3 regions of the Alteromonas sp. ABV2_168 genome follow, and region 1 is predicted to be linked to each of the others. Evidence: predicted binding sites of a transcription regulator. Region 1 holds the regulator's gene; each other region holds the start of a gene.

The links. Region 1 encodes FNR, which switches genes on or off when oxygen is low (the NO sensors DNR and NnrR bind a similar motif). Its sites were predicted from a motif close to TTGATCTAGATCAA; they were not measured.
Region 2: the regulator FNR is predicted to act here: its motif matches at 3,315-3,328, upstream of clpB (ATP-dependent chaperone ClpB).
Region 3: the regulator FNR is predicted to act here: its motif matches at 4,236-4,249, upstream of ACXAH4_RS01090 (high-potential iron-sulfur protein).

Annotation. Positions count from the first base shown of each region.
Region 1 is NZ_JBSWYQ010000014.1:10,515-17,850, forward strand. It holds gene ACXAH4_RS18220 (hypothetical protein) at 1-716, shown strand, start outside; gene ACXAH4_RS18225 (glucosaminidase domain-containing protein) at 709-1,494, shown strand; gene ACXAH4_RS18230 (DUF2987 domain-containing protein) at 1,494-2,132, shown strand; gene rssA (patatin-like phospholipase RssA) at 2,166-3,101, opposite strand; gene ttcA (tRNA 2-thiocytidine(32) synthetase TtcA) at 3,105-4,043, opposite strand; gene uspE (universal stress protein UspE) at 4,135-5,055, opposite strand; gene fnr (fumarate/nitrate reduction transcriptional regulator Fnr) at 5,159-5,902, opposite strand; gene ACXAH4_RS18255 (sulfite exporter TauE/SafE family protein) at 5,924-6,592, opposite strand; gene ccoS (cbb3-type cytochrome oxidase assembly protein CcoS) at 6,585-6,776, opposite strand; gene ACXAH4_RS18265 (heavy metal translocating P-type ATPase) at 6,781-7,336, opposite strand, start outside.
Region 2 is NZ_JBSWYQ010000007.1:5,368-12,703, reverse strand. It holds gene ACXAH4_RS11730 (ChrR family anti-sigma-E factor) at 1-518, shown strand, start outside; gene ACXAH4_RS11725 (outer membrane protein assembly factor BamD) at 593-1,360, opposite strand; gene rluD (23S rRNA pseudouridine(1911/1915/1917) synthase RluD) at 1,530-2,513, shown strand; gene pgeF (peptidoglycan editing factor PgeF) at 2,514-3,257, shown strand; gene clpB (ATP-dependent chaperone ClpB) at 3,427-5,997, shown strand; gene xdp1 (exosortase-dependent surface protein XDP1) at 6,094-7,032, opposite strand.
Region 3 is NZ_JBSWYQ010000001.1:219,379-226,714, forward strand. It holds gene ACXAH4_RS01065 (energy transducer TonB) at 1-141, shown strand, start outside; gene ACXAH4_RS01070 (tetratricopeptide repeat protein) at 141-1,511, shown strand; gene ACXAH4_RS01075 (hypothetical protein) at 1,511-1,807, shown strand; gene ACXAH4_RS01080 (PepSY-associated TM helix domain-containing protein) at 1,821-3,443, shown strand; gene ACXAH4_RS01085 (DUF3325 domain-containing protein) at 3,440-3,778, shown strand; gene ACXAH4_RS01090 (high-potential iron-sulfur protein) at 3,800-4,093, opposite strand; gene ACXAH4_RS01095 (flavin reductase family protein) at 4,277-4,933, opposite strand; gene ACXAH4_RS01100 (zinc ribbon domain-containing protein) at 4,935-5,126, opposite strand; gene ACXAH4_RS01105 (exonuclease domain-containing protein) at 5,278-7,336, shown strand, end outside.

The DNA.
Region 1 (7,336 bases):
TGTACAATGACCGTTTTAACCTGTTGAACGGCAAAGGGTTATTTGATTTCAGAAAACTGGCCTCCACATCAGTAAACCTGCTGAAAAGTAACTTCTGGCCGATTTTTCAGGCGTGCGCGCTTATCATACTGGTCGTGTTTGCGTTTGCCATGGTGATCTCCGGTATTTATCCCATAGAGCAACTTACTGCAATGCCCGCTGAACAACAGGGTATTCTTGATATCGCGATGATCCTGATTGTTGCGCCGTTGTCAGCCGGGTTGTCACTGATGGGAGTTAATATCGCCAGGGGTAACAGAATTAAAACCAGTGATGTATTTCGTTATTTGTCCTGGGTTTTACCGCTGGCTCTGGCACAGCTGCTGGTTACAATTCTGGTACAAATAGGGCTGACTGTGCTCATCCTGCCCGGTTTGTACCTCTTCGTAGCCACCACCTTTACCTTACCTCTGATTGCAGATAAGAAGCTGGGGGTATTGCAGGCCATCATCACATCCTGCAAAGCAGTGAATCAATTTATACTATCGTTTATTGTTCTTTTTGTTATTTTTCTCGTACTGTTCCTGTTAAGCATTTTTACATTCGGGTTAGCCTTTTTAGTGATTATGCCGCTATATTTTGTGGTGACTGGTATGCTGTATACCACACTGTTTGATACTGCGGAAAATCATCAGGTTAACGAATCAGCGGGACAGGAGTCGACGTTCGATGCATAAAAGAGAAACGATGAAAATTGTACTGATCACAGTTGCCGTATTACTGGTAATTGTTATCAATGCCTGGATCATGTCCTCAAGGGAGCCGGATATTCTGGATATTCCGGTGACAGAACAGGCAAGAAAGCCGGTACCGGACTTCAAAGAGATTGAAAATGTGCAGGAGAAAAAGGAAGCTTTCTTCTCGTATCTCAAGCCTGAAGTCGAGAAACAAAACGAATATCTTCTGTCTCTGCGTCATTATATTCAAACATTGCAGCGACAGTTATCGTTGGGTGAAACGTTAAGTGAAGACGACACCAACCGCATAGCTTGGCTGGTCAATGAGTACAAAGTGGACGAAGGCGCAGATTTAACAGAACAACTTCAGGTACTGATGCGCCGTGTAGATATTTTACCGGTATCACTGGTTCTTGCTCAGGCAGCAAATGAATCTGCATGGGGAACCAGCCGCTTTGCTACTGAAGGATATAACTTCTTCGGACTATGGTGTTTCAGAAAAGGATGCGGTTTTGTCCCGTCACGGCGAAGTGACGGACTCGATCATGAAGTGGCCAGGTTCCCGAACCTGTCGAAAGCCACTTATACCTATATGCGAAACATCAACCGCCATTATGCCTACAAGGAACTGCGCGATATTCGAAATACACTGCGCAGCAATCAGCTTCCTGTTACCGGCGTTGCGCTGGCTGAAGGACTGATGAATTACTCGGAACGCGGGGTCGCTTATGTTGAGGAATTACAGGCGATGATCCGTTATAACAAGGATTATATGTAGTGAAAAAGGCTTTACTGGCAGCAAGCTTTCTTTGTCTGAACATGTATCAGGCGTCGGCTGAAACCATTCAGGTTGAGTACAGCCGTTTCTATAGCCATGTTAAAAAGCTCGATGGTGAAGATACGCAAGCTCTGCAATTTGCATTTGGTTTTGTGCGTGTAGGGGAAGGGTATCTGTGTGGTATTAACGATGCGAAAATCATCACAGAAAAACAGGTGATGCCACTTACTGTTTCGCCGGAAAACCGCTTCACCGTGCCTGATGATAAGATACTTAAAATGGCAGAAGCAGTGGTTGAAATTGATTTGGCGGAAGCGGCGAACTTGTGTGATATGTCCGTTCAGCTCGAGACGAAGCCGGCTTATCTTTCCAAAACCTACACGAAAGAAGAACTGGTATTTCTGCTCGAACAATACAAATCATTCTTCAATGCTATGGGCAGTTTTTTGTCATTCATGATGCCTACTGTCGACGGGCTGAATATACAGTTTGCCGATGATAACATCAGTATGCCTCTTAAAGATGCGCCTTCTATCAATATGGGCATCGTGACGTTACCTGCTGACTGGATAGAACAAAGTAAAGGCCTGACTTTGCCGGATGTGCCGATGAGGATAACGGCAAAAGCCGTGCGCTGAGCCGGTAAGCAGAAAATGTAAAGGAACCGCTTCCTATGAAGCGGTGCCGATTGTCGTATTTTCTTCGATATTATCTTCAATGACTAACTGATATTTAATTTCTTCCGCCAGCCGGTTTACTGTTTTTTCCCCTTCCAGACATAATTCACCAGCACGGTGAAACTCCATCAGTCCTACATCTGAAAGATGAGGCTCTATCAGTACGTCAGGCGGATCTCCGGCCAGTCTGGAGCGGGTCACGCGGGCTTGCAGTATTTCAAGAGAACTGCTCATGACACTCAGGATCCCCGGCGGTTCCGGTTTATCTGACCTGGATTCCGGTGAAAACCACTGCCTGACAATATTTGAACCTTTAGAGAAAAAGTCATCGGTTTTTTTCTGGATTTTTTCATGTTCTGCGGCTGGTCTTTCCAGGCGCTGAGGCTTGAAATCAGCGTTGAGATTCACCGCAATCACAAAATCTGCGCCCAGTTGACGGCAAAGGTTTACAGGTACAGGATTGACGACAGCACCATCCACCAGCCACCGGCCATTATATTCAACCGGACTGAACAGGGCAGGAATTGCGCAGGATGCCTGAATACAATTATCAACGGGCCCCTGGTTGAACATGACTTCGCGGCCGGAGTATAAATCCGTGGCAACCACAGCAAAGGGTTTATTCATCTCTTCAAAAGACGGGGCGCAAAATTCTTCCGCCAGTTTGGTAAACACTTTTTGTCCGCTGGCAATGCCACCTTTGCGGATGCCAACACCCATTAAAGACAGGATTTGCCATTCTGTTAACGAGCAAGCCCACTCTTTGAGGGGCTCAAGCTTACCACTTGCATAGGCTGCACCCACATAAGCACCTATCGAGCAACCCGCAACCACATCTATCTTAACGCCCAGCCGTTCAAGTGCTTCAATGATGCCAATATGTGTCCAGCCCCTTGCAGCGCCGGCACCGAGTGCGAGTCCGATTTTCATGGTTTATTCCGTCAGATTAACAATTTGAACAGGGGATTGTGCATCATCACTGACCGCACTGGTAAAATCCGGCTTGTCGAAGGCTGTATCACCGTCTTCTACCGGTGCGCCTGTGGCCTTGATCCCTTTAAAATCATACAAATTGCCATCAGCGAGGTGTGATGGGGCAACGTTCTGAATTGCACGGAACATAGACTCAATGCGACCCGGAAAACGCTTATTCCAGTCCTGCAGCATCATTTTAATATTCTGTCTTTGCAGATTCTCCTGAGAACCGCAAAGATTACAGGGGATGATCGGGAACTCAGTGGCGTCAGCGTATTTCTGAATGTCTTTCTCACTGCAATAAGCCAGCGGGCGAATAACAATGTGTTCACCATTATCACTTACCAGTTTGGGGGGCATGGCTTTTAGCTTTCCGCCATGGAACATGTTCAGAAACAATGTTTCCAACATATCATCACGATGATGACCGAGGGCTATTTTGGTTGCGCCGAGTTCTTTTGCAGTACGGTACAGGATCCCGCGTCTTAATCTTGAACACAGTGAACAGGTGGTTTTCCCTTCAGGGATTTTATCTTTAACAATGGAATAGGTATCTTCTTCTACAATTTTGTAGTCAATACCCAGAGAATTCAGGTATTCAGGTAACACATGCTCCGGAAAGCCGGGCTGCTTCTGGTCGAGGTTAACCGCGACGATATCGAAATTGACCGGTGCAATTTTGCGTAAAAATAGCAGGATATCCAGCAAGGTATAGCTGTCTTTTCCGCCGGATAAGCACACCATGACCTTGTCGCCGTCTTCAATCATATTGAAGTCTTCGATGGCTTTGCCAACATGTCTGCGAAGTCTTTTCTGCAACTTGTTAAAGTTGTATTTTTGTTTACTTTGCGCACTGTGACTGGCGTTCTCAGATGGCGTAGATGTTACTTGATTCATGGCACTTCAGAATTGGCTGGAAAAATAAAAGTACCATTATACAAAAGCAGACGGAATGCTGCTACACAAGCAGCATTCCGTTATCGCGCATTTACTTAACCGGAGACGTAAACCCGTCAGGTTTAACCGCCAGCACATCGCAATTCAGGTTATCAATAACATGCTCTGCAGTATTGCCCAAAAAGGCGGCTGATATGCCTGTACGTCCCACGGTACCGATGACGACGAGTTCTGCATCCAGCTGTTCAGTCACTTTCGGAATGGCTATATCAGGTAATCCCTCAACAACATGGCAATTTGCTACGCCGATCCCAAATTTAGCGCTGTGGTTTTCCATTTCCTGAACATGATGATTGCGCACAGCGTTATGATACGTCTCAGGATTGAAATCGGGGATCTCAATGGCGATATTCAGTGGGGCAGAAGGATAGGCATTAACCAGATGTACCTGACCGCTCAGTAACTCTGCATAATCCTTTGCGATACCGGTCAACTTGTCATTCAGTTGTGCATGTTCTTTGTCTTCTGTACCCACATTGACTGCCGCAACAATATTACCGTGTTCAGGCCAGGCATGAGCTTTGACAAGTAAAACCGGAGCCGGACATTTTCTTAGTAAGTGCCAGTCTGTTGGTGTAAAGAGCACTGATGCAAAATCATCGTGTTTGCGGGTAGCTTTAACGACCAGGTCAACCTGACGGTTAATGGTGTAGCGGGTAATGGCTTCGTAACGTTTATCACTCCACTCAACAGCAACCTTTACATCATAATCATCGTAGCGGGTCAGATTTTTTTCTGCCCAGGCAATGCGGTCTTTGGTTACCGCATCACGCATGGCTTCACGCTCACTGCGGGTGAGCATTGTTGTCATGTCATAAGAAAAGTCGTATACAACAAGCAGTGCGTGTACTTCTGCACCGGTTTTACGGGCAATTTCGATGGCTCTTGAAAGGGCAGGTTGTTCAGGGTTGTCGGCCTGAACGACGGCGAGAATACGTTTGCAGGTGATCATGGCGTCTCTCCTTATTGATGCAGACAATAAATACTGCCTTCATCTTTAGTATAAGACTTACAGCAGGAGAGACCTTGTTTCAGATCAATATTTCAACGGGATATTAATCCACGCAAAGAGTAGGAATGTCCATAGAGTGCAGCTTTTTATCCATAGCCGCAAAATCCAGAACAGTAATGAGCTTCCCGTCTACTTTGATAATGCCTTCTTTCTGGAAGCGGGTCAGCAAGCGGCTGATCGTTTCTACCGTTAATCCGAGATAATTACCGATTTCGTTGCGGGTCATACTCAGATTGAACTGACGGTGAGAAAAACCCCGTTCTTCGAAGCGACCGGACAGATGGGCGATAAAATAAATCAGACGTTCTTCTGCCGTCCTTTTATTCAGCAGCATCATCATTTCATGATCCTGCTTAATTTCAGCACTCATAAAACGCATGATCTGATGGCGCAATTTCGGGAATTGCTCAGACATTTTTTCAAGGGTGGAATAGGGCAGCTCACACACCATGGCAGTTTCCAGCGCCTGAGTGTAACTCTGGTGAGTGTCGTCACGTAAACCGTCAAAACCGATAATATCGCCCGGGAAGTGGAAACTGATAATTTGCTCTTCACCTTCTTTATCGGTGACAAAAGACTTAAATGAACCTGCCCGCACAGCGTACAGAGAGGTAAATTTATCGCCGGCTTCTACCAGGGTGTCGTGTTTATGCAAAGGCTTTTTGCGTTCAATGATGTCATCCAGTGACTCAATCTCAGTTTTATTGAGGGCCACGGGCAGACACAAATGACTGAAACTGCAATTCTGGCAGTGTATAGAAAAATCCGAACGTTTTTGCATGCTCACTTTCCGCTGTTTGCGATAATTCTAATGTATAGTACTTAAAGCCCGCCACAACAGCAATAATGCGTACAACAGCAAACTCAAAGCAATGATTTGACGAACTACGGGTTGTCTGAAACCTGAGGAAAGCCAGTCTGCACCAGCCCGGACAGCCAGCAACGCCGGTAGCGTTCCTAAACCAAAACCGGCCATGATTACAGCACCGGATATTGCCGTCCCTGAAGCCAGTGCCCATGTCAGGGTGGAATAAACCAGTCCACAGGGCAACCATCCCCAAATCATACCATAGGGAAAGGCGCTAGTAGGAGACCTGAAAGGTAAAAACCGTTTCGACAACGGCTGAATTCTTTGCCAGAGTTTACTGCCGAGGGCTTCAACAGCGGTCAGGCCACGCCACCAGTTACCCAGATAGCAGGCCATGGCAATCAGCATAATGCCACTGATGACGGCGAGTACGGGGCCGGTCACGGGTACAGCTTCTTTCGCTATCTGCCCGATGCCGCCGGTCACAGCGCCGGCAAGTATGTAACTGAATATACGACCAAAGTTGTAGCTAAGCGCATAGGGTAAAGGCGATGAGCCTGCCGGCGTGGCGGCAGACAGTGCCAGCGATACGCCGCCGCACATTCCCACACAATGAACGCCTCCGCCCAGCCCGACCAGCAAGGCAGAAAAAAACGACAGATCACTCATTGAGTTTTTTTCGTTCTTCGGCCAGTTTTTTTTCTTCAGGAGATAAATCATCATCGAAAAGAATACTGTAGCCCTGGCGATCCAGGTCTTCAAACTGGTTAGATTTTACTGCCCAAAAAAATACGCCGATGGCAATGGCCACAATGATCACAGCAAGGGGAATAAGGACGTAAATTATACTCATAGCGTTACTTTAACAGTCTCGTCGAATTTGTTACTACCAGAATACTACTCAGACTCATACCAATCACCGCCATCCACGGCGTCAGGATGCCGGACACTGCAAACGGCAGGATAACCAGATTGTAGCCTACGGCCCATCCCATATTCTGCCTGACTGTCGCTTTTACTCTTCTGGCCATCAGAGTAAGGTGTCCGAGTACAGCCAGCTTATCATTTAATAAAATCACATCCGCGGCACTTTTTGCGATATCCGTGGCATTACCCACTGCAATGCCAACATCAGCCGCTGCCATCACCGGCGCGTCGTTAATACCATCCCCCAGCATCATGACATGACGGCCCTGCCGCTGAAGGGCTGTCACGGCATTTAATTTATCTTCAGGGCTGTTCCCGCCTGTGGCTTTGTCTACAGGTAAATTCGCTGCAATGTCGTCAACATTTTGCTGAATATCGCCACTCAGAATTATCCGCTCCAGTTGCGCCAATTTGCTCAGGCTGTCTGCGGCATCCGCTTTAATTTTATCTGCTACACGAAAGGCGGCAACGGGCACACCGTTTTCG
Region 2 (7,336 bases), on a different contig from region 1:
AAAGTTACAGCGCCATGCTTGCTGACATTACCCAACTCCCTGCTAAGGCAAAGCCGGCAACAAAGGCCGCCTCTGTAAGCTCTATCACTGCGAAACGCGGACGTGGAGAGAAAACCATTGAACTGGATGGTCAGACTTTCGAACTCCCGCCGACGTTACAGCGTGTTATCCACAAAACGGGTTCATGGTCAGGGCTTGTTGGTAAATTGTGGCAGGCTCCGGTCGATCTCGGATATACCGGTGTCGCCAACTTTATTTACATGGGGCGGGGAGGCAGTGTACCAGAGCATACACACCGCGGTGTCGAGTATACGCTGGTACTTGACGGTGAATTTCATGACGGCAAGCACCATTACCGTACCGGAGACTTTGTGGTGATGGATGGCAAGGATACCCATGCGCCTTATTCGGATCACATCAGTGGCTGTCTGGTATTTACCTTACTGGATGAACCGCTGCATTTCACATCAGGTATCGCCAGACTGTTGAATCCGTTTAGTCATCTTTTCTTCAGATAAGCCTTCCTCGCGGCTCTGTGAGCATGCTTAAGACACAAAAAAAGCGCCGTAGCGCTTTTTCGTTTATCATCTGATTAACTGATGAAATCACTGTCCGGAAAATTCAGACGCAGTGTTTTCATAGCATTTTCTTTCAGCTCAGTCAGACCTAACTGGTCATAGCTTGATACCATGATTTCCAGCGCTTCCTGCACCTGATCTGTATTGGAGTAGTTTTCCAGTACGTAGCGTCCGCGATTTGCCGCCGCGACAAAAGCTTCCCGGCGCATATAGAATCGGGCGATGGCAATTTCATACTTCGCCAGCCTTTCTTTGATAAACACCATGCGCTTTTTAGCATCAGCAGCATATTTACTGTCAGGGTATTGCTGGATCAGACGTCTGAAATCTGTGAAAGCTTCCCGCGATTTACTGGGATCACGGTCTGAGCGGTCAATCTGCATCAATTGCTGAAACATGTTTGCGTCGGCTTCCATGTTGGTCAGTCCGCGCATGTAGAACGCATAATCCACGTCTGAGTGGTTCGGGTTCAAACGGATGAAGCGGTCAATGGTCGCCAGCGTTTCATCAATTTTACCTGACTTGTAGTAGCTGTAGATCAGGTCAAGTTGAACCTGATTAGACAACGGACCAAACGGGTAGCGTGAATCCAGTTCACTGAGTGCGGTAGACGCAGCACCGAAATTTCCGTTCTGCATATTACGTTTGGCATTATCATACATTTGCTGGGAACCCATGTTCGCCAGCGCCGCGCGTTGTTCTGAATCGTCAGACGAGCTGCAGCCCGTTACGCTAATCATGACACCAACAACAAGGGGCATCACTAATCGAATTGATTTCATATCTGTTGTCTATTCCTGCTTAACCGACTGATACGTTTAACTGCATTTTCATTATAGCGGCATTCTAGCGCACTCAAACACGCAAACTCCACATAAAAACCGGAAACTTTCCGTTTAACTAACGTAAAGATTGGTATAATGCGCTTTTTTGTAACAGCGAAAGAGTTATATGACCCAGCCTGTAAACACCGTCAAGCTTGAGGCAAACACCGGGCCACACCATTTTGGTCAGAGGTTAGATCAGGTTTTGGCTGATTTGTTCCCTGAATATTCCCGTTCAAAGTTAAAAAATTGGATTCTGGAAGGGAATGTCACTGTGGATGGCGATGTTTTGACCACTCCCCGGCAAAAAATGCTGGGTGATGAATATGTACAGGTCACGGCTGAAATGGAAGTGCAGACCGCCAGCCTGCCACAGAAAATCGACCTGAACATTGTATACGAAGATGATTCGATCTTAATTCTTAATAAGCCTGCTGATCTGGTGGTTCACCCCGGGGCAGGTAATCAGGACGGCACTTTGCTGAATGCGTTGCTGGCCCATGTACCGGGTATTGAAGTGGTGCCACGGGCTGGCATTGTGCATCGTTTGGATAAAGATACCACCGGATTAATGGTGGTGGCGAAGACCGTACCGGCGCAAACGCATTTGGTTAATCAACTTCAGGACCGGGTGATGAGCAGGGAGTATGAAGCACTGGCATACGGCACTATGGTTGCCGGTGGTATCGTCGATGCGCCTATCGGCCGTCATGCAACTAAGCGTACACTCATGGCCGTTCGCGAAACCGGTAAGCCGGCAGTTACTCACTATCGGGTTATCGAAAAGTTCCGCGCACATACGCACCTGCGCCTGAAACTGGAAACTGGCCGTACACACCAGATCCGCGTGCACATGGCACACCTCAAGCACCCGCTGGTGGGTGATACTGCCTATGGCGGCAGAACCCGTTTGCCAAAAGGCGCTACGGAGGAGTGTGTTGAGGCATTACGTGCTTTCCCCCGCCAGGCCTTGCATGCTGCGCAATTGTCTCTGTTCCACCCTGAAACCGATGAATGGATGACTTGGCAGGCGCCGCTTCCTGATGACATGGTTCAGCTGATTGCCACTGTGCGTGAAGACACCAAAATCAAAGGTATGGATGACGTATAAGTGATACCCCTGATCCAACCGGCATGGCCTGTTCCGGACAATGTGTTTGCTTATACCAGTTGCCGCAACGGCGGACTCAGCAGCGGGAACTACGCCAGTTTAAACACCGGTGCCCACGTGGGTGACGATCTGCAATTAGTGGCCGGTAACCGTGCGTTATTGCCCGGCCATGCCTCCATTGTCTGGTTGGATCAGGTGCATGGAGAACACTGCGTTACTTTCGGTGCAGACGTGACCGGCCCTTTACCGGCGTCGCCTTTACAGGCCGATGCTTGTATCAGCAGGACCCCGGCACGCACCTGTGCCATTATGACAGCAGACTGCGTGCCGGTTCTTCTGTGTAATCTTGCCGGTACGGAAGTGGCTGCAATTCACGCAGGCTGGCAGGGACTGGAAAAGGAGATTATCGGACACACCGTCAGCGCGATGAAATCATCTGCGGATAATCTAATGGCCTGGATCGGACCGGCTATCAGTCAACCTTGCTATGAAGTTCCCCGTTCTCTGGCCGGGCGTTTTGCCCGTTACCCTGAAGCGATTGGGAAAATAGACGGCAGCGATAAATGTTTGCTTGATTTACCACTGATTGCACTTAAACAATTGAACGATGCCGGCATAAAAAACGTGACGCAATCGGGTCTCTGTACCTATTCCGATCCCCGCCAATTTTATTCACACCGTCGGGCAACGCATGAAGGCAGGGGGCAAACCGGCCGCATCGTGTCTGTCATAGGTTTGCGTTAAGCCTTTTCAATCAGTCACCCGGTATCATTTGTTTTGTGAGCCGGGCAGATCCCAACATTGATGTTAATCAACAAATTAACCTGGTCTTGAGTTATTTTTTAATCAGATAACTTGAATCACAGCAGATTAATACCCATAAAATTAGCAACGTTATTGCAGGGGATTTTTCATGCGATTAGATAGATTTACCAGTAAATTTCAATTAGCGATTTCCGACGCACAGTCTCTGGCACTGGGTCGGGATCATCAGTTTATTGAGCCCGTGCACCTGATGACAGCCATGCTGAATCAACAGGGCGGCTCTGTACGTCCGTTACTCGATCAAGCCCACGTAAATGTGAATGCATTACGCTCTTCTCTGGCTGAAGCGATCGAGCGGCTTCCACGGGTTGACGGCATCGGTGGCGATGTACAGTTAAGCAAGGACAGCGGAATTTTGCTGAACCTGTGCGACAAGATTGCCCAGCAGCGCAAAGATGAATACATCACATCTGAAATTTTTGTGCTGGCAGCGCTTCAGGACAAAGGCAAATTAGGTGATTTGCTGAAAAGCCTGAATGTGACAAAGGATCAAATCGAAACGGCCATTGATAAAATGCGTGGCGGTCAGAAAGTGACAGATCCTAACGCTGAAGATGTGCGTCAGGCGCTGGAAAAATACACCACTGATCTGACCGAACGGGCAGAACAGGGCAAGCTGGACCCGGTGATAGGCCGTGATGATGAAATCCGCCGCACCGTGCAGGTATTGCAACGCCGGACCAAGAATAACCCGGTGTTAATTGGTGAACCCGGTGTAGGTAAAACCGCCATTGTTGAAGGACTTGCCCAGCGTATTATTAATGGTGAAGTACCGGAAGGGCTGAAGGATAAGCGGGTACTGTCCCTCGACATGGGCGCGTTAGTGGCCGGTGCGAAGTACCGTGGTGAATTTGAAGAACGGCTGAAAGCGGTACTCAATGAACTGGCCAAAGAAGAAGGCCGTGTCATTCTGTTCATTGATGAGCTTCATACCATGGTCGGCGCCGGGAAAGGCGACGGCGCGATGGATGCCGGTAATATGCTTAAGCCAGCGCTCGCTCGCGGTGAACTGCATTGTGTGGGCGCAACCACGCTGGACGAATACCGTCAGTATATCGAGAAAGACGCTGCTCTTGAACGTCGCTTCCAGAAAGTGCTGGTGGATGAGCCGAGTGTGGAAGATACCATCGCCATTTTACGTGGTTTGAAAGAACGTTATGAGCTTCACCACTCGGTAGATATCACCGACCCGGCCATTGTCGCGGCGGCTACATTGTCACACCGTTATATCAGTGACCGTCAGTTGCCTGATAAAGCTATCGATCTTATTGATGAAGCGGCTTCCAGCATTCGTCTGCAAATTGATTCCAAGCCTGAAGATATGGATAGGCTTGAGCGCCGCATCATCCAGTTAAAACTGGAAGAGCAGGCACTGGCAAAAGAAACAGACGATGCCAGCCACAAGCGCCTGGAAATGATCGAGCTGGAGCGTGAACAGGCTGAAAACAAATTGTCCGGTCTGGATAAAATATGGCGCGAAGAAAAGGATGCGATGCAGGGCACGCAAACCATCAAGTCTGAACTGGAGCAGGCGAAACTCGATTTGGAAATCGCCCGCCGGGCGTCAGATCTGAATCGTATGTCAGAGCTGCAGTACGGTCGTATTCCTGAGCTGGAAATGAAGCTGGAAAAAGCGGCGGAGAACGAAACAAAAGAAACCTTCTTATTGAAAAACAAGGTTACCGACGCTGAAATTGCAGATGTGCTGTCCCGCTGGACAGGTATTCCCGTATCCAAAATGCTTGAGGGTGAACGGGAAAAACTACTCAGAATGGAAGATGTACTTCATAAGCGGGTAGTGGGGCAGGCGGAAGCGGTAAATGCTGTGTCCAACGCTATCAGACGCTCACGGGCTGGCCTGGCAGATCCAAACCGACCCATTGGTTCGTTCCTGTTTTTGGGGCCTACCGGGGTAGGGAAAACCGAACTGTCGAAGGCACTGGCCGGTTTCCTGTTTGACACGGAAGATGCACTGGTACGTATCGACATGTCTGAGTTCATGGAGAAGCATTCGGTATCCCGTTTAGTGGGGGCGCCTCCGGGCTATGTTGGCTACGAAGAAGGGGGTTATCTCACTGAAGCCGTGCGGCGTAAACCGTATTCCGTGATCCTGCTGGATGAAGTCGAAAAGGCCCATCCTGATGTGTTTAATATTTTGTTGCAGGTGTTAGACGATGGTCGTCTGACAGACGGGCAGGGGCGTACGGTAGATTTCAAAAATACCGTTGTGATCATGACATCAAACCTGGGTTCTGACGTGATTCAGGACACCCACGACGACAGTCAGTACGATGAAATGAAGCAACGTGTGATGGGCGTGGTCGGACAGCACTTCAGGCCCGAGTTTATTAACCGTGTGGATGATCTGGTGGTATTCCATCCGCTGGGTAAAGAGCAAATTAAATCCATTGCTAAAATACAGCTGGCATCATTACGTCAGCGTTTATCTGAAAAAGGTTACAAACTGGAGTTGTCCGGTGCGGCCATGGATAAGCTGGCGGACGCAGGTTTTGATCCGGTGTTCGGTGCCCGTCCACTGAAGCGGGCTATTCAGACACAAATCGAAAACCCGCTGGCACAGCAGCTGTTATCCGGTGTGTTGTTACCTGAATCAACAATTCGTATTGATGTGAAGGACGATCACCTTATCGTGATGTAAGCCATTCCGTCTCTGGTTTGGAAATAAGATGTCCGGAAAAATGAAAGACCCCTCTGCCTGGCAGAGGGGTCTTTTTTATTCATTAATGATCTGAGTTCATTGAGTCACTGAAGACTTTTGTTGTTTGCGTCTCCAGAATGCCAGTGAGCCACCCATCAGGAACAGCGCCAGAGTACCGGGTTCAGGTACATCGGTTTGTGGCATTTCTTTTTTGGAAAAACCGATAGAAGCCAGTTTAAAGGCATCGTCATACAAGGTTCCGCCAATATCTCCGAACACCAGATTATACGCTCCAATCAGCCAGTATTGGGAATAGGTTGTATCCATATCCACCATCGCCAGATTGGTGTCTTCGCAATTAAGTACGTCATACGAACCCACTGCCAGCGCCTCTCCGGCTATATCTGCCCAGGTGTTTGCACCGGATGTCAGCATAGAGGTGTCGTTCAGAGCTGCTACAGATACCTGTGTATCACCGCTGTTCCAGAGCCAGCTGAACGTTGCTCCGGTTACATTAACCTCTTCATCAAAGGAGATAATGTAAAAATCGTAATCGGTTTCAATTATGTGATAACCGCTGGCATACCAGTCCAGATTAATATTGTCTGCGGCATGCTGGGGGACACCATATTCGCCACTGCGGGTGTCACTGGTAAACGGCGTGTTAGTCACATCTTTATTGATGATACCGTAACCCTCGCCATAATTAATCAGGCTGGCTGTTTCTACAATGTCGTCGCTCAGGTAGTGCTTGCCGTTGGACTGGTTGTAGGTGTAATCGTAATTACGGGAAGAAAAGCCCCGGCCTCCCGTATCCGAATACGCTGTTGTACTGATTGTCACGCCATCGACAACGGCGCTGCTGATACCATCGTTGGCAATCATGTAACGCAAATCTTCAGCAAAGTAGTCACTGGCTGAGCAGCCGGTGTGATTATCGCCACACTTACTGCTCCAACTGGTAGCCTGTGCAGGTACGATGAATACCCCTGACGCAACCAGTGTGGTGACACTCATAATTTTATTAAACTTCATAAATAAAACCTTACGTGGGGACAATGAATCACTGTCTTCACTTTGAGTACAATTAACCGTTTATCTTCCTGCTCTTACACCCGGAGGGTTGCGACAGAAATCTCTTACGTGACGCCTGGAGGCACCCGTATGCTGAACGGAATACAGGCTTGTATTGTAGTTTGGGCGGGCCCTTTATGAAGTATGCGTCTTTATACAAAGGGGACAGGATGAATACAGAGCGCGGGTGTGCTGTGCATGATAAAAGAACAAAAAAGCCGCACGGAAAATGGGGTTCAGTGCGGCCTGATTATTTCAGAGTCAG
Region 3 (7,336 bases), on a different contig from region 1:
ATTGATATCGTCGACAACCCGCATCATGAACTTAATAAGGAAATTCAGCGCTTTGTGAAAGGCAGTAAATTCACTGCTCCGCACAAAGCCGATCACGCTGTCAGAGCAAGATTTATCTGGCCTGTGGAGATTGAAGCATAATGAAAAAATTCACGTTTAAACGATTAGGGTGCTGTGCGTTACTACTTGCTTTCACAGCGGGCGCGCAGGCAGAGGTTAAAGTATCGCTGGAAGAGCCGGTCTGGGAATTCAGTTACCGCGCCGGTAAAAGCGATGCCCACAGGAACAGAGTAAACCGTGACGAAGGTGAGTTCTTTCATAACGTACAGCCGTTGCTGCAAAAGCAGGATTTCAACGGCGTAGAGCAAGCCTGGAACACCTACCGTCAGGAACACGAAAAAGTCAGTGCCATGCTGCATGAAATGATGGGCCAGGTGTTTTTAAGCTTAAAGAAAAACAGTGAAGCGAAAAAACACTTCGAACTGGCGTTAAAGGAAGATCCTTCATCGTCAACTTCACACCGTGGCCTGAGCATGATTTATATGCTTGATGAGTCTTACGAAAAGGCCCGTGAACATGTGGTGGCTTCGCTGGCACTCGGGGTGTCTGACAGTCAGGTGTATGGCCAGCTCGGATACCTTAACCTGCAACTGGAAAAACCCCGCAGTGCTACCGCAGCCTACCAGAATGCCATGATGCTGGAACCCGGTAATGCCCAGTGGGCGCAGGGGCTGCTGTTTGCGCTGATTGCCAGTGACGCACTTCCCCAGGCGTCTTCACTGGTGGGAGAAATGCTCAGTGAAAAGCCAGACAGCGCAAGGTTATGGCTGCAACGCAGTCAGATTGCGATGAAAAGTCAGGATGATCTCACTGCTATCAGCAGCCTGGAAACGGCGCTGTCTCTGGGGGAAAAGCGTGCGGAAAATCTCACGACTCTGGCAAAACTTCATGTGAAGTCCGGCAGTCCGCATCGTGCGGTTGCGCTGCTTAACGATAACGTCAGTACGTTGCTGGCCGGCAACAGTGATGGCGCAGAGACCATGTTAAGTATTGCCAACTGGCTGGCGGCCAGTCAGGACTGGCAAAACCTGGGTGCTCTGGTCAGTACATTGGATAAAAACGCTAAACGCCTTGATAGCAGTAACACAGCAATGCTGAACGTTATGAAGGCGAACCTCGCCATTGCGAAGGATCAGAACAGTAAAGCGCAGGACTACCTGCTGACTGCTATTAAAGCCGCGCCGGCGAACGGTGATGCGCTGATGACGCTGGCAGCACTTCTGCGTAAAGAGAAGAAAGACGAACGTGCAAAAATGTATTACCTGCGTGCCGAAGCACTCCCCGAATATAAAGAACGGGCCATGCTGGGACGGGCACAGGTCGCCATTAATCAGAACGCTTACGCTGATGCACTGACGTTGCTTCGTCAGGTGTACAAATCGAATCCGGGACGCAGTGATTTGCTGAGCAATATTCAGTCTCTGGAAAATATTGTGAAGAACGCATCATAATGACAACACAACATCTCCCTTTCTATTCAGCACCTGCCTTTACGGTAACTGTCAGAGTCATTCTGGCGGTGGCGGGTGGTTATGCGGCGGCTACCGCAATCAGTTTGTTGCTGGCGGCCGGGTCAGAGGTGTCCGGCCGCCAGGAAATTGCCTTTATCCGTATGGTGTTTTTCCTTGCATGGACGGTTTATATCATCTGGATATTCGCCATCAATAACCATGTAAAAGCCTTCATCACCGCGCTGGCAATTAACGCCATGGCGTGGGGACTGGTGTGGTCCGGTGTAGCGTCATGAAGGGGAGACGGCAATGAAAGGTTCACTCAGACAGTCGATGACCTGGCTGCATACATGGAGCAGCATCACCGCGGGCTGGATCCTGTTCGCGATATTTTTTACCGGTACGCTGGCATTTTTCAGAAGTGAAATTACTCACTGGATGCAGCCTGAATTACATGTGTCTGTGCCGGCTGAGAACAGCGCTGAAGTGGCTTACCGCTATTTGCAGGGCAAGGCCACGGGGGCTCAGGAATGGCAAATTTCTTTACCGGGACCCAGAGAAGAAACGGTCAGTGCAAGCTGGCGCAATGGCGGGGAAAATCGCCAGCAAATGCGTTCGCAACGTGCCGTCCTGGATGCGTCTACCGGTGAGGAGCTGACACCGAGAGAAACCGCCGGTGGCAATTTTCTGTACCGCTTCCACTTTGAACTATACGGCGTACCGCGTGCTGCAGGTGAGACCTTCGTCGGCATTGTCAGCATGATGATGCTCATTGGTATTGTCAGCGGCGTGATCATGCACCGTAAAATCTTTGCAGATTTTTTCATGTTCAGGCCAAAGAAGAAGCTGCTTTCCTGGATAGACGGGCACGTTCTGGCATCCGTGCTGGCGCTGCCATTTCATCTGATGATCACATTCTCCGGCTTGTTACTGTTAGGAGGCACTTTGCTTCCGTGGAACGGCAGTGGTGGTGGTCATGGTGGACCTCCCGGTGGCGGAGGTCCGCAGGGACAGGGCGGGCCGCAACGGGGCGCACCGCAAGCGCGGGCAATACAACATAAGCCGGCAGCGCCGGTTGTGGACAATAGCGCCCTGCTGGCACAGGTTATGGCCAGTGCTTCTGCTGAATGGGGCGTACCTGCTGACCGCATCACCATTAAAAATCCGGGCACAGATAAAGCGACATTTTCTGTATCCGGTCCCAACCGTGTTGAGTTATCCGCCGGTCGTGGCGGGAACAGCGGGCTGGTTTTTAACTCTGAAGGTGAAATTCTTAAAGTAGAAGAGGCGTCTTCTGCACCGAATACCAGCCAGGCAATTTATAACTATATGGATATGCTGCATCAGGCCCGTTTTGCCGACAGTGTTACCCGCTGGCTGCTCTTTTTTGCCGGTATCCTGGGCACGTTAATGGTGGGGACCGGTTCTATCCTTTGGGTAGAGAAGCGCGCCAAAAAGCAAATGGGACGCAGAGGCTTCGAACTGGTGAGAGGCACGAACATTGGCGCTATCGCCGGGCTGATGGTGGCTACCGGTGCTTATTTCTGGGCGAACCGCCTGTTGCCTGTAGAATTGGCGACACGCAGTGACTGGGAAATACGTAGCTTTTTCATTGTGTGGGGGCTTTGTGTGGTAGCCGGACTGTTCAGACGCGACCGGAAAGGCTGGCTCTGGCAAACGCTGGCGGCTGCAGTGCTCTTCACCTTTATTCCGTTGCTGGATGTCGCTACATCACCTGTCCCGGTGCCTGATACGTTAAGGATCATATTCGATGCAGCCTGTCTTATCCTGGCCGCGCTGGCCTGGTATGCGGTGAGTAAGCTTAAGGCAGAACCTAAGTCAAAACGCGCGCCGTCAGGCCGCAAAGACAGCCTTGCCCGCCGGAGACGGCCTGCACCGGAAGCGGGCAGCACCGGGGAGCAGACAGCATGATGACATTTCTGTGTTTACTGCTGTGCATTGCCGGTTTCCTGCACTTTTCTATGGCTAATCCGAAACATTTCCGTGCGGTCACCGGTGATGAGATTGAAAATGTGCCCGGGGGCAGGCTGATATTTCAGACGCTGGCAGTGTGTTTTCTGACTGTAGCGACGTTTCCGGCGATAGCCGGCTGGCAAACTGAAATCGGACTGGTTGTGTGGTGCGGATTGCTGCATGTGGCAGCGGTACTGGTGTCTTTGCTGTTTACTTATCAGCAGGATGCGCTGGCATTTGTATGGCGCTGGTGTGTGCCGGGAGGCTGGCTTCAGCGGGTATTACCCCGCTGATCCAACTGTCCGGGTTCAAACTTAGCCCGGACGTTTTACCCAGGCACTGCACCAGCCGTTGGTGTTAACCAGTTTACCCGGGAAAATGGCGCAGGGACGGTGAGCTTGTCCGTCCTCACCCTGAATGTACATGCAATTACCGCACTGAGACCCTTCCACCGTTGATTTCGGGGTATATTTCAATGCCTGTGCTGTGGGGTCGTCGGTCTGCAGTTGCTCCTGTGCCTGTGCGCGAAGTGCAGTGCCACCTAACGTCAAACCGATCAGTGTGGTGCCTGACAGTTTTAGGAAATCACGACGGTTCACATTACTCATAATTTGCTCCCATAAAGCTTAAACGAGAATGATTTGTTTTTATTTGGTCTTATAACGTAAAAAACCTGCCGCGATGACAGGTTTACCATGACAATAGTTATACGACACATTTACGGGACTGCCAAATCGTTCCGTCACATATTTGATGTAGATTAACTTTTCTTCACCGCAGGACCTGTGCATTTACGCGTTTTTACCTGCCAGCGTGACGGGTTTGTCCGGTTTCGCATAGGCATAACGGGCGATGGGTTCCGCACGGTGGTAAGTATCCAGCCCGCTGATACAGGCAAGATTCATTTTCTCCAAATCCAGTTGTCCGTCCTCACCGGTGGCCCCCTCCATCACGTAAATATCAAGCACCCTGCCAATGACCAGTACTGTCTTATTACATTGCAGCGTGGTTATTTCTTCTGCCGCCATGGCCATACGCAAAGGACTTTGAGCGACGAAAGGCGCGGCGAATCCGTCTTCTTTCAGCGGTGTTAAGCCCGTGGCATCAAACTCACTGGTGTGTTCATCATAGCGGGCAGAAGTCTGGTGAGCTTTATCTGTCCAGCCGGCGCTGACTGCATTAATGGTGTACACACCGGTTTCACGAATATTTTCCAGCGTTTGCCGTGGCACAGTGTGCGGACGTAACAACATGCCCTGAAGAGGAGGATGCGCCCCCACGTGAAATACAGAGCTGATAATGGCCAGGTTATCCCGTTTACCGTCAGTGGTGCCTACAAGGTTGGCCCCTTTGTAGCCTGACAAGCAGTTGATCAGGTTCGTTCGGGTCTGTTTTTCCAGCTCATTAATAGCAGCAGAGGAAAAATGCCGCATGGACGGGTCAGTCATATCAGGCATTCTCCTGCTCAACCTGCACAGTTAAGTTGTCGCCGTCACTGTACACTGTCATTTCAATAGGCTGACAGCAGACCTGGCAATCCAGTACCTGCATAACATTGATATCGTTCTGCTCATCAATTTCTACTTCATTCGGCTCCATGCAATAGGGGCAGTGAAATAACTTAGGGGTCGTCAGACTCATAACCACTCCGGATAACTGATTAAAATGATGTTGCTAACCTTTGATATACGAAGAAAACAGATAACCGGATTGTAAGGAAACTGCATCCGGCGGGTTGATTAAAGTGGCTGTATAAATATACACTTGGTCAGGTGTACAGTATCCGGTGCAGATGATGCGTAAAACGTTGCCTGAAAAATATTATCTTGATCACTTCCGAGAGTTTTTGTCCTTTTTCGACGGTGCCAGTGGCGCATTGCTGGACGACAGTGCGCGGCGTTTTATTGAGGATTTCGATGCACTGCCGGAACCGCAGCAATGCATCATCGCCCGTGCAGCAAACCGCAAATACGCCATCATCAACCGTGAGCATTTCTACTACGAAGAAATACCGCATCCGCAGCAGCAAATAGATGCGCTTTCCGCCTCCGGCTGGTTCGGGTGTGTAACAGAAGCGCCGCTGCAGGAACTGGCCGGTATGCTGACCAAGGCTGATATTCTTCAATATCTGCATGATCTCGGGATCAGCGGTCAGCCTGCTTCAGCTAAAAAAAGTGTACTGATGGCAGGCTTATTCGATGGCATAAAACGTCATGGCTGGCCGGCGTCATTGTCGGTGGAGCATTTACTGTTTTGCCGCTTCGATGCCACTATGCGTTATTTGCTGTTTCTGTTCTTCGGCAACATCAAAGGGCGGCTGAATCAGTTTTCCATGCGTGATCTCGGTATTATGCGTACGCGGGGCCAGGCTGTGTCTGATCAGGCACGCTTCGAATTGCCGGAGGATGCCGGCGCTGCTTTTTACTATGCTTCACGCACCGGCGAACTGGATTTTCTTGATGATGAGGCCTGTCTGGCAGCAGCAAAAGCCCCCGTGCCGGAAACCTTCTCCACCATTTCAGCAGTGCTGGCGGAAAAATACCACGCAAAACTGGGGTCAAAGCTGCTTTCTGTCGACCGGCAGGCTGCACTGACTTTTCTTGAGCAGTCTCCCGGCGACACAGCAAAAGAAAAATGGATTCGGGAAGCTTACAAAGAAGGGTCGAAAGACGAGGTGAAGCAAAGCCTGGAAAGCATTATCGACTCCCCGCCCTCTGATACATTGCTGGCTTTCGCAGAAGATTTTTATCAGCGTAAATATCATAAGAAGCGCACCAGTATAGTGACGGATATGTTGCGCAACGCATCCCGTACACTGCAACTTGACGAGAGTCAGAATCAGTCTGTTGAACGGGGCGTCATTGCCTGGTATCAGCGTCACGGCGCTGAAGCCTGGCGAACCGAGAATCGCTTGTGGCGGAGTCTGTTTGCCCTCACGTTCTGGACATTATTGTTTGAAGAGGATGCGCCGGTAACTGCCTTCGACCGGCGTCCCCAAAGCCTGAAGAATAATGCTTTCTACGAGTCATTTGCGGTAAAAATTGATGAACTGCTGGCAAGTTTTACTACTGCAGACGCACTGATGAAGCACGTAACGGCCATGGCCGCTGCCCATTATGGTGAATCGAACAGCCTGTTCCTGTGGGGAACAAAATTGCTGGGCCCGGTCAAAGGGTTGCTGAAGCATGCGCCGGTTACACAGGTGACAGCCATGCTGAAAATGATGGCGCAGGACTTTGCCAGTCTGCGTGACGGTTTTCCCGATATTATGGTGGTGGAAAACGGGGCGCTGCGGTTTGAAGAAATTAAGGCGCCCGGCGATCAGCTTCGCCGCAACCAGCTTGTCAGTATTCAGAAGCTGCAGCAGGCCGGATTTGATGTGCAAATAACGCAGGTAAGCTGGTACCGTGACCCGGAGCAGCCCTATGCTGTCGTTGATATCGAAACCACGGGCGGCAACAGCCAGTATCACCGGATCACCGAAGTCGGCATTGTGAAAATTATCAACGGGGTAGTGGTGGATGAGTGGCAGTCTCTAATCAATCCGCAGCGACACATTCCTTCGTCTATTACCCGGCTGACCGGGATCAGTAATGACATGGTCGCCGGTGCACCGGTGTTTGCCGACGTAGCTGAATCCATCGAAGCGTTTACCCGCGACTGTGTGTTTGTCGCCCATAACGTTAATTTCGACTATGGATTTATCAAGCAGGAATTTGCCCGTCTTGAGCAGCCTTTCCGGCGGCCCAAGTTGTGTACTGTCAGAGAGTCCAGAAAAGCCTTTCCCGGACTTGCCTCATATTCACTGGCGGCGCTGACAAAACACTTCGGCATTGATATGGAACAGCATC